DNA from 2 places in the Cohnella sp. LGH genome. Region 1 is predicted to be linked to the other one. Evidence: predicted binding sites of a transcription regulator. Region 1 holds the regulator's gene; the other holds the start of a gene.
What was found. Region 1 encodes LexA, which represses DNA repair genes until DNA is damaged. Its sites were predicted from a motif close to CGAACATATGTTCG; they were not measured.

Region 1 (8,368 bases):
AGTTTTTCCTGTTGGAGATCCGGAGAACCGTTCGTCAGCAACAGCAGCTTGTACGACTTTTTCAGTTCTTCAAGCACTTCGAACGTTTCGTCGTACACATATTTGAGTTTTCTTCTCTGCGTCGGGAACATTTCCGCAAGCTGAGACCCTAGCCCGGGATTATCCACTCCGACCGCAGCCAACCCTTTCGTCCAGGCCGTCTGACGATAGCCGGGAGCGAGCTCTTGGAGCTTACGGAACATCGGATGCTCTCCGCGCTCGAATTTGCCCCACAACGCTTCAAACGGATTGATGCCGATCATCTGGGTGAATCCGAAAGTCTCATAAGTTTCGTACAATGCCCTTGCTTCGCGGCGCACGGCTGCTTCCAGCTCCTGCTCGTCCACTCCCGTCGCTTCGGCACCATATCGGCATGTAGACCGGAATGCTTCGCTTACGCTCCGATCGTCCCAAAGCAAAGTATCGTCCAAATCAAACAGCACCGCTTTAATCGACATTTCCGTTCCTCACTTTGTTTTAATCTCATAATCTACCCGGTTCACTTCCGCATACACTTTAAGCCGCTCGGCCATTCGGCTGATCGGATAACGGTTCATGATCTTGGAAAATACCCAGTTCGTTCCTTTGACGGATTCGATCAGGACATAACCGGGCTGAACGACGATTTTACGGATTTCCGACGGACGCAACGTCTTGTAGCCCGTAAATTTACGTGTCTCGAGCGTATCCCGACTCACAGCCAAATAGGGCCGCCTGAAATAGTAAAACACCGCAAGCAGAACGTAACACCCGATCGTCACCCAAAACAGCGTCGGATCCTGAAGGAATTTATCCGACCAGGGCTGCGACAACAAAATATAGAACAAAATCAACAATACTAACAGAGAAGGTATTACATAGTTCCGTCCCTGAAACCGGTCAATCTGCGGGGCATTGGCGGCAATCCCCTGTTTGCCTTCTTTTTTGCGCTTTTTGTTGATCTGCTTGGTGTTCTTCGTCACCATTCGTTCCCATGAGCGGGACATAACCTTCCTCCTCGTCACATTACGGACGACGCCCTGAACCTCTAGTTGTGTCGGAACTTCCTCCATCAGCTTGCGGTTCCCTCTGCGTCATCTTGCGGTTTCTTCCGACTGCATATCTATCGTTAATGCTTGATCTGGGGCTGATCGACGACCTCGATCCGATCCAGTTCTTGGCGGAAGTTGCTTTTGAATACCGACAAATATTGTTTGCGCAGACGGTCCCGTTCCGCGACCTCTTGCTCGCTTAAGCCTTCGCTCTTGCTCTTCCGGGATAATTCATTAATACGGTTAATCAACTGTTCCATCTCCATCGGTGTCTCACTCCCCTTTTCGCATCTTCTCTACTTTGCCACTTTCGCCGAGGGCTTGTCAAGAATCAATGCCTTGTCTGGACAAGCTTTGCTTAACCATCAAAAAAAAGACCGGCATAATGATTCGCCGATCTTTCTTGTATCCTCTATATCATCAAGTCAAGGCAATATATTCGCAGGAAAGATCAGCTCTTGTCCGCTCTGCAAAGCAGGAGAGGAAAGCCTGTTGCGCTCCATTAGAACATGGACTGCTTGGCGCGTATCGAGCGCAGGGTCCTTATAGGTACGGGCCAGCTCCCACAACGTATCTCCGCTGTCAACGGAAATTACGATTTCATCGTTCGAGGCAGGCGCCAACTCTCCGGTAGAAGCGAACGAGCGCATCAGCGTAAAGCCGCTGAATAGAAGCAGGAACGCCACGAGCACAAACAGCCCTCTGGCCGCTCTCCAATTCAAAGAGCCTTCCTTATTCTTCACATCGCGATTATATGTCATCTGAGCCGTGTTGTGTGCCTTCGTTGCAGAAATTGCTCCAGTAGAAACCCATGTATGAACCATTCCGCTCACCCCAAACATTTGTTCTGATCACATCGTAACACGAACACATGTTCATGTCAACGATTTCAGGAACGTTCGTTCTCTAGAACGAGTGTTTGTGCGAACTCGGGTTCTGTGCTATAATTTGTCATCATGAGCTATTTTAATAGGGAGGTTTTGGCGTGACCAAGATGTCCAGCCGACAAAATTCCATACTTGAATTTATTAAAACCGAAGTGCGTGAGAAGGGCTATCCTCCTTCCGTCCGCGAGATCGGCGAAGCGGTAGGACTCGCTTCCAGCTCTACCGTGCACGGTCACCTCGATCGCCTGGAGAAGAAAGGTCTGATTCGGCGCGATCCGACCAAACCCCGCGCGATCGAAATTCTTGGCGACGAAGACGATCAGATGCACAGACTTTCGGCTTCCGTTCGCACAGTCCCGCTTGTAGGCAAAGTAACGGCGGGAGTGCCCATTACGGCCACCGAGAACATCGAGGAGTATTACCCGCTTCCAATCTCCATGGTAGGAGAACAGCCGGTATTCATGCTGTCCGTCCAGGGCGAGAGTATGATCGAAGCGGGCATTCATAACGGAGATTACGTGATCGTGCGCCAGCAGCCGACCGCCGTGAACGGCGACATCGTCGTAGCGATGACGGAAGACAACGAAGCAACGGTCAAGACGTTCTACAAGGAACGCGACCACATTCGCCTGCAGCCGGAGAACGCCAGCATGGAGCCGCTTCGCCTCTCCAACGTCAGCATTCTTGGCAAGGTTATCGGCCTGATCCGCTCGCTTCACTAATACTTGGTGATGATTGGCGATCTCGAAGTGTTCGCATAGTACGAGAACAACTATACTTACGCATACGAAAGAACCTCACCCTCCATTTAAGCGGCGATTGAGGTTCTTTTTTTATGCGGGCTGTCCTCGACAGATGCAGCCCAAGAGCCTGAATCCTCGGCTATTTGATTTGATTCCACATATCGTCAAACTAAGTCGTTTGATGTAAAATGATGTGAACATGAAAATATAGCAAATCCCCCATCCGATGGGGAAGTCATCAGGTGATATTGTTGGATAAGATATTAAAAGGCTTGGCCATCGCTACATTTTTGACTGCTGTTATTGCCGGGTTTATTCAGGCAAACCAAACTGACAGCTATGTATCAGAATTCAGATGGGGCATTGCAGTTGCTTGGTGGATCAGCGGAGCTGTTTCCGGCATCGTCTTTTTTGCAATTGGCCTAATTCTGGAATACCAAAGCGAGATATTGCATCGCCTAAGAAACCTCGAGCACGAGGCGAACAAAAATGCCGGTCCTGCCCCTCGACTTGGAAATTCCAAAGCCAGCCTAGATAAACTGTCGGGCTTTAAGCTTTGATATGCAAATCCCCGCCTGGCCACTGGCAGTGCGGGATTTCTTAAATAGAATAGCCCGGGGGTCTAGGCCCCCGGGTTATTCATTATGGGCTTGTTAATCTCGCTGTTGGCAAAAATAAAAAATAAGGGGCGTTTCGGGGGCGACGATAGAATAACCGTCTTAAACCCCTTCCTGCCCCCAAACCTTAAATCTCCTAAACCCCTGATATTACAACAATCTTCCCAATTAATAATGCGTCAAATACTGATCCCGTTCCCATTGGTGAACCTGCGTCCGGTACATATCCCACTCGATTTCCTTCAGCTCGTAGAAGTGGCTGAGGGCGTGGTCGCCAAGCGCTTCGCAGATGATGTCGTCCCGCAACAGCTCGGACAGAGCTTCTTTTAGGTCGATTGGCAAGCTCGGGATACCTTCTTCGATCCGCTCCTCGTCGCTCATCACATAGATGTTGCGATCTACTGGAGGCGGCGTCGGCAGCTTGCTGCTGATTCCGTCAAGACCAGCCTTCAGCAAGGCGGCAAGTGTCAAATAAGGGTTTGCAGCCGGGTCCGGATTACGAACTTCAACCCGCGTGCTGAGGCCGCGGGACGCCGGAATGCGAATCATCGGGCTGCGATTGCTTGCGGACCAAGCGACGTAGCACGGAGCTTCGTAACCTGGAACCAGACGCTTATAGGAGTTGACCGTTGGATTCGTAATCGCCGCAAAGCCGCGCGCATGCTTCAAAATGCCGGTCATAAAATGACGGGCTTCCTCGCTTAAGCCCAGCTTGTCGCTCTGATCGTAGAACGCATTCTCGTTGCCTCTGAACAGCGACAGATGGCAGTGCATTCCCGACCCGTTCACGCCGAACAGCGGCTTGGGCATAAACGTCGCATGCAAGCCGTGCTGGCGCGCGATCGTCTTCACGACGAGCTTAAACGTCTGAATCTGGTCGGCCGCTTTGACGGCGGAAGCGTACTTGAAGTCGATCTCATGCTGCCCGGGAGCCACTTCATGGTGAGACGCTTCGATCTCGAAGCCCATCTCTTCCAGCGTAAGCACGATATCGCGACGGCAATTCTCGCCGAGATCCGTCGGAGCGAGATCGAAATAACCGCCCTGGTCGTTCACCTCCGCGGTCGGATAACCTTTATCGTCCGTCTGGAACAAGAAAAATTCCGGTTCAGGGCCAACGTTCATCGTCGTATAGCCCATTTTCTCGGCGTCCTCTAATGCACGCTTCAAGATTCCGCGAGGATCGCCTGCGAACGGAGTGCCGTCCGGCATGTAGATGTCGCAAATCAAGCGCGCGACCTTATTCTCGGTGACCCACGGAAACACGACCCAGGTACTGAGATCCGGATACAAGTACATATCCGATTCCTCTATGCGAACATATCCTTCGATCGAGGATCCGTCGAACATCATTTTGTTGTCGAGAGCTTTCTCCAGCTGGCTGAACGGAATCTCCACATTTTTGATCGAACCGAGCAAATCGGTGAATTGCAGTCGAATAAAACGAACGTTCTGTTCTTTGGCGATCCGAGTAATATCTTCACGTGTGTAGGTCATGACAGCCTCCTAAAGCGGATGAGTAATTACTTGTTCTTGTAAAACCGGGAGAGCTCCCCTTGAATCAGAGAAACCTGACCCGGACGCTTAGCCTGCAGCAATTCCTGCTTAAGCATCCGATGCAGCTGGGAATCGCTCAGCTCCCTCCGCTTTACCTCGGACACTTCGTTAATGATCGTGCCTTCGTTCTCGTTCTGACCGACCGGATTCATCACTTGTTTGATGCCCGCAATATTGACGCCCTTCTCGATCAGCGACTTGATTTCCATCAGTCGTTCGACGTCGTTAAAAGAAAACAATCGCTGATTGCCATCCGTACGGGCGGGTTGAATGAGCTCGTGCTGCTCGTAATAGCGAATTTGGCGGGCGGTCAGGTCGGTCAGCTTCATGACGATGCCAATCGGAAATAACGCCATATTTCTGCGAATCTCGTCACCCATCTCGTACCCAACCTTCCAGCTTGACTTTGAAATCACTTTCATTGTACCCGCGGCCCCAAAACGTGTCAAGGAATGTAAGGTTTCTGGAAGCGTTCATTTACAAAAATCCGCGTATGCGGAGCTCTTGCAGCGCCATCTTGACGGCAAACTTCACATGAGCGTAAGTCAACCCGCCTTGCATATAAGCAATGTACGGTTCGCGAACAGGAGCATCGGCAGACAGCTCCAAGCTGCCCCCCTGGATAAATGTCCCCGCCGCCATAATGACCGGGTGCTCGTAACCGGGCATGTCCCAAGGCTCAGGTACGACGTGCGCATCGACGGCCGCCGCCTTCTGGATCGCCTGCACGAAATGAATCAGAGGCTCCGCTCCCGCGAAATTGATCGCCTGGATCAGATCGGTTCGCGGATCGTCCCACCGCGGATGCGTCTCAAAGCCCAGCTTCGCAAAAATAGCTGAAGCAAATACGCTGCCCTTCACGGCTTGTCCGACAAGCAATGGAGCAAGGAATAGTCCCTGGTAGATCGATCGCGTCGTTCCAAGCATCGCTCCGACCTCCCCGCCGATTCCGGGAGCGGTCATCCGATACGCTGCCAGTTCCACCAGGCGCTGCCTGCCGGCAATATAACCGCCGCTGGCAGCCAAACCTCCGCCCGGGTTTTTGATCAAGGAGCCCGCAATCAAGTCGACGCCGACCTCTGTCGGCTCCTTCTCCTCGGTGAACTCCCCGTAGCAGTTATCCGCGAATACAATCGCGTCCGATTTCAGCTCCTTGAGGCGCGAAGCCATCGCGGCGATCTGCTCGATCGTGAACGACGGCCTCCAATCGTATCCGCGGGAACGTTGAATCGCGAACACCTTCGTTCGCTCGCTTGTCGCTGCGGCCACACCGTCCCAATCCACGCTGCCGTCCAGCAGCAGCGGCACGATTTTCGTCGTCACGCCCCAGTCCGCTAGCGAGCCAAGCCCGTCTCCGGGCTTGCCGATCACTTTGTGCAGCGTGTCGTAAGGACGCCCCGTGACGAACAGCAGCTCGTCTCCCGGTCTCAAGCAACCAAATAAAGCCGCCGAAATCGTATGCGTTCCCGATACGAGATGAGGTCTGACGATCGCGGCCTCCGCCCCAAAGACGTCGGCATAGACGAGATCCAACACTTCTCTTCCGCTGTCGTTGTAACCGTAGCCCGTGGACGTCGCGAAGTGAAAGTCGCTCACTCGATGTTTCTGGAATGCCCGGATGACCTTCCATTGGTTATTTTCCGCGACGCGGTCCAATTTGCGAAACGCGCCCTGAACCTGCTCCTCCGCCGCATCCTCCCATTGCTCCCATTGCTTTTCGAAATCCGCGATCTCAGCTGCCTGCATAATGCTCCCCTTTATTTCCGCCAATGTGCTATTGTGTATGAAATACGCGATACTCCTCAAGCTCGCGTCCCGATCTTTCCATATCCGCCGGATTCAGCCGTACGGACAGAAGTAAATGCTCCTCGTCCGTTTCCTGCCCGGTTACTTCCCCGACCCGGTAAGCGAGCGACGCCAAATCCCCTCTAGACGCCGGAATTCTGAACGTCGCCATCTCCCCCAGTATCCGATCCTCAATCGACGCGCGCAACCGTGCCATATCCTCGGGATCAAAGGCGCTAACCCGAATCGCGTCGGCGCCGCCGATAAGAACTCGTTCCGATTGCTCAACCAACAGATCGATCTTGTTGAACACGGTCAGCGTCGGCTTGCCGCCCGCGCCAAGCTCGCGCAGCACGTCCTCTACGACCGCCATCTGACGCTCCCTCATCGGAGACGAAGAATCGACGACGTGCAGCAGGAGATCGGCTTGCGCCGCCTCCTCCAACGTCGCGCGGAACGCCGCAACCAGATCGTGCGGCAGATTCTGAATAAAGCCGACCGTATCCGTCAATACGACCGTCTTCCCGCTTGGCAGCTCCAAGCTGCGCGATGTCGGATCAAGCGTCGCGAACAGCTTGTTCTCGGCCAATACGTCCGCATCGGTTAACTGTCTTAGCAGGCTGGACTTGCCCGCATTCGTATAACCGACGAGAGCGACCTGCACGGCTCCGACCTTGCGCCTGCGCTCGCGGTGCAAATTACGGTGAGCCGTCACCGTCTCCAGCTGCCGCTTAAGCTCGGTAATCCGCCGCCGGATATGACGGCGGTCCGTCTCCAGCTTCGTCTCGCCGGGACCGCGCGTGCCGATTCCTCCGCCTAGCCTTGACAGGTTTTTGCCCTGCCCGGACAACCGAGGGAGGAGGTAGGTCAACTGGGCGAGCTCAACCTGAAGAATCCCTTCCCTTGTTTTGGCCCGTCCGGCAAAAATGTCGAGAATGAGCTGCGTACGATCGATAATTTTCAGATCCAGCGTCTCCTCCAGATTACGAACCTGAGTGCCGGTCAGCTCCTGGTCGAAGATCGCCGTCGTCGCACCGTCGCGCAGCGCGATGTCCCGAATTTCCTGGGCTTTGCCTTTGCCGACGTAATATTTGTTGTCCGGCGAGTCCAAATTCTGCATCACGGAACCGATGACTTCGACGCCAGCCGTCTCGGCCAATGAGGCCAGCTCTTCCAGCGAATGCTCAGGGTCCGCTCCGGATCTTTTTACCTCGTCCGTGACCAGACTGACGAGCAAAGCTCTCTCCAGGCCAGCCGCCTCCGTCTCGTATGCGCTTTGTCTCATCTGTGTCCCCTCATTCCGTTAGTGTTGCAATCCGCGAACGTCCTCCGGCCTTAGCGCCATCAGCTCCTGACGCCCCGGCGACGAGCCCGGATGCTGCGACAGCAGCCGTACCGCCTGATAGCGGATCGCCCGCTCGAGAACGTTCCTGACAAACCTAGCGTTGCTGAAATCGCAGATCGCTTCCGATTTTTCCTGGACGAGCAGCTGTCTGAACTTGTAAATCGTCTGCGGAAGCAGAGTATACTCGCGATCTTTGGCCATGCCTTCGGCAATCTGGATCAACTGATCGACCGAATAATCCGGAAATGTCATCTGAATCGGAAAACGGGACGGCAGCCCCGGATTCGTCATCAGAAAAGAGTCGATTTCCAGCGTATAGCCGGCGAGAATGAGGACGAATTGATTCTTGTAGTCTTCCATCGCC
Region 2 (8,368 bases), 3.6 Mb from region 1:
CAGAGAAATTCGCCGCAGCGACGAACGCCAACAATCTGTTCCCGGCCTCCAACGCGATCGACGGCAGCCAGGGAACGGCCTATGTGAGCGGGGATTCTCAGGTTTTCCCGGAGTATTTGACCCTCTATTATAATCAGCCGCAGACGTTTAACCGACTCAGTGTGTCCTGCGATTTCTGCCAGGGGCAGGGCGTTACGAACTACGACGTACAGGTGACAACGGATGGTGCGAATTGGAGCACGGTAGGGTCCTCAGGCACGGTAAGCTATGCGGGCAATAGCGCGGCCATTGAGACGAGCGTCGTGGACTTCACGGCAGTAACGGGAATTACAGGCATTCGCATCCAAATCAACAGCGCGAATATCCAGTGGGATCATTTTGTGGTGAATGAGATGACCCCATCTTATAGCGCCGGCTCTTCGAATACGGTGACCGCAAGCGCAACAAGCGTTAACGGAGCGTTCCCGGCTTCGCGGGCTATCGACGGAGATCAAGGCACGGCTTACGTCAGTGCCGATAATCCGACTTTCCCGCAATATTTGACCTTGACCAACAGCCTGCCGCAGTCTTATCAGCAGCTGAGCCTTACCTGCGATTTTTGTCAGGGGCAAGGCATTACGAGCTTTGACGTGGAGGTATCCACGGACGGCACGAGTTGGAGCACAGCAGCGTCCTCCGGCACGCTAAGCTATACGAGCAATAGCGCCGCCATCGAGACGAAGACCGTAAGCTTCGCTCCGGTGACCGGGATCAAGGCGATCCGCATTAAAATTAACAGCGCAAACCTGCTGTGGAACCACTTTGTCGTGAACGAAATTCAAACCAGCTAGAACGGCCGATTCAAGCAGCAAATGAAGCGGAAATTTAAGCAGAAGCAAGGAGGCGCCTTACTTGGATTATGTCAAACATGAAGGAATCCGCTGGACGATCGTTCACGGAGAATATGAGGGAGTGGAGCGCCATGCGCTCGACGTGCTGTACAATATCGTGCAGCCGCATGTACCGTACTTAATGACGCTGCACTCGCATGCGACGGACAAGCAAAGTTTGAGCGACTACAACCTGATTGTACTGGGCACCGTCCGCTCCAATGCCTGGATCGCGGAATTGTCGGAGCGGGGTCACATTCAGCCGAATCCGAAAGCGGAAGGGTATGCCATTAAAGTGTTCGCCAGCCCGCTCAACCCGGAGCGGCAGATGATCGTGATCGCCGGCGCGGACGGGAATGGGACGTTGTACGGCGTGAACGATTTCGAGCACTATTATTTGGACCCGAACGAGGACGATCTGTACGAGAAGAAAAGGAATTTCACGGAACCGATGCCGGAATACGAAGCCTCCAGCGCTCCGGCCATCCCCGAGAGAGGCTTTTGGACATGGGGGCACGTCATCTACGACTATCGGAAGTATATGGACCACATGGCCAAGTGGAAGCTGAATTTCATTACGATTTGGAACGATTTCGCTCCCATCAACGCCAAGGAAGTGACCGATTACGCGCATTCCCGGGGCATTAAAGTCATCTGGTCGTTCTCCTGGAGCTGGGGCGAGGATTGCGATCCGAACGACCCGGAAGAGCTGAACAAATGGACGGAGCGCGTGCTCGACACTTACGAGACGCAGTATGCTCATCTGGGCGGAGACGGCATTTATTTTCAGACGTTCACGGAAACGAAGGAAAAGCATATCGGCGGCAAGCTGATTGCGGAGGTCGTGGTGGACTGGGTGAACCACATCGCCGGGAAGCTATTGGAGAGACACCCCGAGCTGTGGCTCAAGTTCGGCATCCATGCCACGTCGATCGAAGAGAATTATCCGCTGCTCGCGAAGCTGGACCCAAGGGTAAACATTACCTGGGAAGACGCCGGGTCGTTCCCGTACAGCTACGATGCGAACGATAACCAGTCGATTGCCGAAACGATGCAGTATACGGCCAACATCGGCGGGCTGCGAGGCGAGCAGGAGGATTTCGGCTTGGTCGTCAAGGGCGGAACGTTCCTGAACTGGTTTGCTTTCGAGCATCAGAAAGGCGTCATTGTGCTCGGCCAAGCCAGCGAAGCGTTAATTGACAGCCTGTCCGGTCAGAAAGCCCGACCTTATAAGCAGTGGAGACATCAGCAAGCCTACTGGATGAAAAACCTGCACAATCTGTTGGATACGCTGAAGGTCATTGTGGAGCAAAACCCGAAACGGATTGCCGCCGAAGCGTTGGTCGAGCATGGACTATGGGAGCGGTATATGTGGTTCCCAGCGGCATTATGCGCGGAGAGCATGTGGAACCCTTATGAGAGCGCCGAGGAAATCATCAGAAAAGTAGCTTTGGCGAAGGAAGTTCATTTTGCTTAGATAGCCGAGGCGGTTCGTTAAAAACAGGGGTCGGCATCTCCCGGAAGGCTGGGGGAGTTGCCGGCCCCTGTCTGATGTCGACAGTGATGGTCGTGTGCAAATCTAGATCGTCCACTGCCCGTGAACGATGCCGACAAGATGCCAATCGTCGCCAGCAGGCGTAAATACGAGCACAAGGCTCTGCCAATCCATGCCGTCGAGCTCTTCGTCGAATCCGGGGAAATAGAATTCTACATATGAGGCTCCAGGGTAAACCTCTGGAACGTTAAAGATCGCATTGCCCGTGCCGACGATTTTATTGACGTTGACTTGCGGAGCATCCGCGAAATCCTTCGTATATACGAACTGCTCGTAGTAATCTCTGAACGTGAGCTCGATCGGCTCTCCGCTGCCGTCGGCTTCGCCCCACTTCAGCTTTTTCTCGTCCTTGAAGGTTGGGAACGTCTCCGGCTTGAACGAGAGATCGGTATCTACATTGACATAAGGATACGGCGAGAAGCGCAAGCCTTGCTCCGGGTCGATCAGGGTGACTAGGGAACCGAGGTCCCTCTCTCTTAAATAACCGACGGCTTCGAGCGCAAGCTCCTTGATCTTCGCGTCGGACGTTTGCTCTTGATCCGTAGACGGAGCGGGCGAGCTTTCGCTTGGCTCGACGGACGGCTCCTCGCTTGCGGTAGATGTAGCTTGGCCCCCTAAAGACGATGCGGGCGGGAAAGTTATCGGAGCATCGGTTGCTCCGTTCTTATTGGTGGCGGCTCCGCAGCCAGCCAATAGGACAGCGAGAAGAACCGCGGCCAGAAGCGGAAACTTGCTGCGCATAGTCTATTCCTCCTTGCAGTTAAGTATTTATTTAGACGCAATAATCGCTGAGATGTTCCGGTGGAAAATGATGAGATGCAATAATTTATTGCTTTTGGGCGGAGGGAAGGGGACATATTGTTGCTTGCTCCTAAGAAATAGCCCGGATGTACAGAGACCCCATTGTAGCGGGTTCCTTGCTGTATATCCGGGCTGTTTGCGTTCATGCCGATGCCGCGTCGGAAGAAGTCGAGGCCGTCAATCGGTTTTCTTCTTAGCTTTAGGAACGGGAGCGACGGACTTGGTATTCTCCAGCGTGTCATTGACGAAGGCCATGTCCTGATTTTCCGCGTGCATCCGGGTCGTACCTTTGTAGTTGCCTTTATGCGATTTGTTTTCCACGGGTTATCCCTCCTCTCTTCGAGGTCATTGTGCGCAGTTTGTGAGGGCGTTATCCGCATTGCGGCGGTGGTCAAGAATGGAGCGGAGGATTGGGGAAATGCATTCGATCAGTTCCTTTACGTAGGAACGTTTGTTTGGTATAGTAGTCATCAGAAAGCTCATGAAACGACGAGTGAAGCACACTCCGATTAGCGCGGCAACGCGCTCGGGGTGTGCTTTTTTGCGTTGGCAGGATAATCGCGGATCAGAGGGGATGTGGTGTATAATGAAGCCAAAGAATCCAGATAAGAAGAAGCAACCGAAGAAAGAACCATTGAAGTTGGATCAGATGATGAGCGTGCTGTTCCGACTCTCCAAAGATTTGCAGTTACAACTGCTTAACGGATTGTTCGGTGAGAATTTTACCAGAGCCGACGTAAAGTCGATTTACTACGGCAACGCCAAATTCGATTCGGACGATTACAATCGCATCATCGGCGATCTGTTTATGAAGCTGGATACGATTCGCGGCGTTTTTCACTATCATGTCGAGTTCCAGACACTGAACAACAGATCGATGGTTATCCGCATGTTCAGATACGGCTTCGAGAAAGCGTTAGAGCTAGTTGAAGCGAAGGCGGAGGACGGCGTGCAACTGCTCGCATTCCCCAAGCAGCTCGTGATCTTCCTGGAGCAAAACAAAGCGATCGGCGACGAGCTGCGCTTCCGATTGCGGCTGCCGGACGGGACGGAGACGATGTACGCGGTGCCGGTGTTGAAGCTCTGGACGCTGACGCCCCGTGACATGCAAGAGCGAAAGCTGTTCGCTCTGCTGCCGCCGCAGGTGTTCCGCTCTCGCAAGCGGATGCGCCGCATTGCACTAAGTCAGCGTACGGACGACGAGAAGCAGCGTCTTCTCGCCCAAGAGTTTAAGCGCCTTAAAACGATGATCGAGGAAACGGTGGAAGTACTGCGGGAGCTGCGCAGGAAGCGGCAGTTACGGCTTGAAGACTTGGATAAGATGTTGCAGGTGCTGCAGAATATTCTGAACTACTTATACCGTCATTACGGAGAATATAAACAAACGGAAAAGGAGGTAAACGAGATGATCAAGACGTTTATTCCCGAGGCGCTGAAACGGGGCAGGAGAGAGGGAAGAAAAGAAGGTGAAAGGGCCAGACAGATTAAGGTGGCGCGCAACCTGTTGGAACTGGGCGTCGACAGGGATACGATTGTCAAAGCGACTGAGCTGTCGACGGAGGAAATCGAGAGCTTGGCGCGGCAGAAATAATGCTTATCGGGCAATAGGTTGGACAGTGGACGTTGCAACGCAGTTCCGTTATAATTGCGTGAGAATTGAACAGCTTGACGATGCGTTTGCGTCAGATGTCGCAAGCGGTCGCAAGAAGTCAGGAGTGTTAGGATAATGGCATTGTCGTGCGGAATTGTCGGTCTTCCGAACGTAGGGAAGTCGACCTTGTTTAATGCAATTACGCAAGCGGGAGCGGAAATGGCGAACTATCCGTTCTGTACGATCGATCCGAACGTCGGCGTCGTGGAAGTGCCGGATGAGCGGATGCAGAAGCTGGCGGAGATCGTGAATCCGAACCGGATCGTACCGACTGCTTTCGAATTTGTCGATATCGCGGGCCTGGTCAAAGGCGCTAGCCGCGGAGAGGGACTTGGCAATAAGTTTCTGGCCAATATCCGCGAAGTGGACGCGATCGTTCACGTCGTTCGCTGCTTCCAGGATGAGAACATTACTCATGTGTCCGGCAAGATCGATCCGATCAACGATATCGAGATCATCAATCTTGAATTGATTTTGACGGATATCGAATCCGTCGAGAAGCGGATGGAACGTACGCGCAAAGGGCTGAAGAGCGGGGACAAGAAGGTTGTCGAGGAGCTTGCAGTGCTTGAGCGTCTGCATGCGACGCTTACCGCGGAGAAGGCGGCAAGAAGCTTGGAGCTGACCCCGGAGGAAGCTCGTCTCGTCCGCGATCTTCATCTGCTTACGATGAAGCCGGTGCTGTATGCGACGAATGTAAGCGAGAGCGACGCGGCCAACGCCGACGGCAACGAATATGTGCAGAGAGTGCGCGAATATGCGGCTGCGGAAGGCTCCGAGGTCGTGCATATCAGCGCGAAGGTGGAGTCCGAAATCGCCGAGCTGGAGGGCGAGGACAAGGAAATGTTCCTGGAGGAGCTAGGGCTGACCGAGTCCGGGCTGAATCGGCTCATTCGCGCTTCGTACAAGCTGTTAGGACTGTACACGTACTTTACGGCAGGCGTTCAGGAAGTACGGGCATGGACGATTCGTCAGGGGACGAAAGCTCCGCAAGCTGCAGGCGTTATCCACACGGACTTCGAGCGGGGCTTTATCCGCGCCGAGGTTGTGTCGTACGAGGATTTGGTCGCCAACGGATCTATGAAAGCGGCCAAAGAGAAAGGTCTGGTACGGCTGGAAGGCAAAGAATATGTCGTCGCCGATGGCGATGTCATGCACTTCTTGTTTAACGTCTAGAGTACGACAGGGCGTTTAACTCGCATAGAAGATAGATCTCGGCGGCGGGCGATTTCTTCCGGAAATCCCCAAGAGAGAGGAGATGCGAAGTGACGGGCAAGGCTCAAACGGTGCAACGTACGACTACGACTACAACGCAACAGCCCCCCTTAAGTAAGCAAGCATCTACGGGGCAGCTTCTTGGCGCGCAGGGTCTCGGACTGGCGCAAACGCTAACGGGGCAAGGCGGCGGAACCTTGCTGCAAATGCAGGGAACAGTCGGCAATCAGGCGACTGCGCAGGCGCTTCAACAGGCCAATGCCGGCTCCGCACCCTCATCATCGTCAGGCGCTCCGGCACAGGAGAAGCCCGCCCGGCTGAACTCCTGGACGGGTGCTTTCATGCGAGATTATAAGGAAGACACATCGACTCCTGGGCAGACCGCCTACGAGGTTCAGGAGCAGACGAAAAAGGGCAGCAAGATCGGCCATCGGAATGAGTTCTACGATCTTGGCATCGACGATTCGACCGGGGAATGGAGAATGATCCGCTCCGGTCAAGAAAAAGGCTTTCTCCGCAAATCGAAGATCTCTTACAAGAGTATGGCGGGTCTTCACGAGGGGCTGGCGAGCGAGAAGAAGAAGCATGGAGCGCAGCAAATCTCCCAAATCGGAAATCCGCCGAAGGAAGACGATGAGGAAGGCCCGATGGATCACGCCGCCGAAGGCGTCGAGCTGTTGATGACCGGACCCGAAGGCGTCATGGATGTGCTGGACGAGAAGATCGACGCGCTGGACGGCTTAGAGGATAAAGCGGATGAGAAGGAAAGTCTCGAGCGTGAGAATGCAACAGTCGGAGTAGCAAGCTCCGCCGGTACGCTAGCCGGCGCCGGTCTCGAAGGCTTGATCGGCTTGAGGAAGATCATCAAATCGGCCAAATCGACGGATAAAGAGACCGACGAGAAAGCCTTCGACATTACGGAAGGCGTCTTGGATACGGCGAGCGGAACGAGCGGCTTTGTCGAAGGCGTGTCCGGTCTGGTCAACGATATCGGGACGCTTAAGGGGGCCGAGCTTTCCAAAGCGGAGGCGGTCAGCGATTGGAGCGGTTCGGTCGGAGAGGCGATCGGTGCGATTAAAAGCGCTTTCTTTGCGGTCAAGGACATCTATGAGCTGGTGAAAAAAGCGCTTAGCGACGAGGGAGCAAGCCTGGACGAAACCGTTGAAGGCGGGCTGTCCGCCGTGCACAACCTGCTGGAAGCGGCCAAGTCGGGAGTAGAGACGGTTAAGTCGATTCTGGAGATTCTGAAGATGGGAACGGGAGAGCTGTCCAAGGTCATTCCCGGTCTTGGCATTGCGGTCAGCGGAATCTCAATCACGGTTAAAGTGTACAATATGATCAAAGCCAGCATCTCCCAGCGGGAGATGACCACGATCAAGCGGGACTTTAAGAGCAAGTATCTGGAAAAGCACAAAGCCGAACACGGAGACAGCTACAAGGAAAAAAGCTATGTGAAGGAAAACAACTACAGCATAGGCGGTTTTTCGCTGCGCAGCTCGACGGGAACCGATAAGGAGAAGTTGGCGGATCGAGTTAATGAGTTGTCCGCCAAGCAGGATCGCACCCCGGATGAGGATGCCGAACTGAAGGATATACAGGAATATCAGTTGGCCAAGGAAATGAAGTATATCAACAGCAAGCGTCTGACTCGCGGAACGATCCAAGTCGGGCTTGAGATGACCAATATCGCCGGAGAAATCGCGACGCTGAGCGGAGTTGGAGCTCAGGTGGGCATTCCGCTCAAGGCGGCGGCTTCCGGCGTCGGCGTGTCGATGAGCATCGCCCGCAAGGTCAAGCAGTATGGACGGGATCGCGCCTCCCAACAGGGAGCTTGGGGAATTACAAAATCGATCTTCAATGCGGAGAAGTCGTCGGACAAGAAGCAGGCCAAACGCATCGAGCACGCGAATATGATTCTGGAAATGATCGAACAGCTGCCCGAGTATTCGCTGGACGACAAGGTTCAAAAAGAATACCGGCAAGTGGAACGATATTTGGCCGCTACGGGCACCAGTATTCGCGAGCTGCACCGGAAAAACGGCGATGTGAGCGAACAGCGCAAGCTCATCGTGGAAAATATGGCCAAGCGGGAATAAAGCGGCGGCGATTGCAAAGCGAATCGAGGAGGGTGTTGAATGCTTGACGGAGGGAATGCTCGGCTAAAGGATCAGTTGGGTTTGCTGCGGCAGTATTTTGACGAAGCGGGACTGGAAGCGCATTGGGTGGAACCGTCGCAGGATATTCCGATCCCCGTGGTGCTGCTGCCGCTTATGAAGG

Region 2: the regulator LexA is predicted to act here: its motif matches at 3,670-3,683, upstream of J4772_RS33865 (RpnC/YadD family protein).

What each region holds. Positions count from the first base shown of each region.
Region 1 covers NZ_CP072117.1:2,886,810-2,895,177, reverse strand. Annotated here, with positions in the region: gene J4772_RS12160 (HAD family hydrolase) at 1-497, opposite strand, end outside; gene J4772_RS12155 (hypothetical protein) at 507-1,025, opposite strand; gene J4772_RS12150 (DUF896 domain-containing protein) at 1,148-1,336, opposite strand; gene J4772_RS12145 (LysM peptidoglycan-binding domain-containing protein) at 1,496-1,894, opposite strand; gene lexA (transcriptional repressor LexA) at 2,056-2,679, shown strand; gene J4772_RS12135 (hypothetical protein) at 2,943-3,260, shown strand; gene glnA (type I glutamate--ammonia ligase) at 3,486-4,814, opposite strand; gene J4772_RS12125 (MerR family transcriptional regulator) at 4,841-5,254, opposite strand; gene J4772_RS12120 (methionine gamma-lyase family protein) at 5,352-6,620, opposite strand; gene hflX (GTPase HflX) at 6,649-7,944, opposite strand; gene J4772_RS12110 (AAA family ATPase) at 7,963-8,368, opposite strand, start outside.
Region 2 covers NZ_CP072117.1:8,207,753-8,216,120, reverse strand. Annotated here, with positions in the region: gene J4772_RS33885 (discoidin domain-containing protein) at 1-830, shown strand, start outside; gene J4772_RS33880 (hypothetical protein) at 892-2,346, shown strand; gene J4772_RS33875 (hypothetical protein) at 2,449-3,165, opposite strand; gene J4772_RS33870 (hypothetical protein) at 3,403-3,546, opposite strand; gene J4772_RS33865 (RpnC/YadD family protein) at 3,812-4,816, shown strand; gene ychF (redox-regulated ATPase YchF) at 4,952-6,052, shown strand; gene J4772_RS33855 (hypothetical protein) at 6,142-8,187, shown strand; gene J4772_RS33850 (YbjN domain-containing protein) at 8,227-8,368, shown strand, end outside.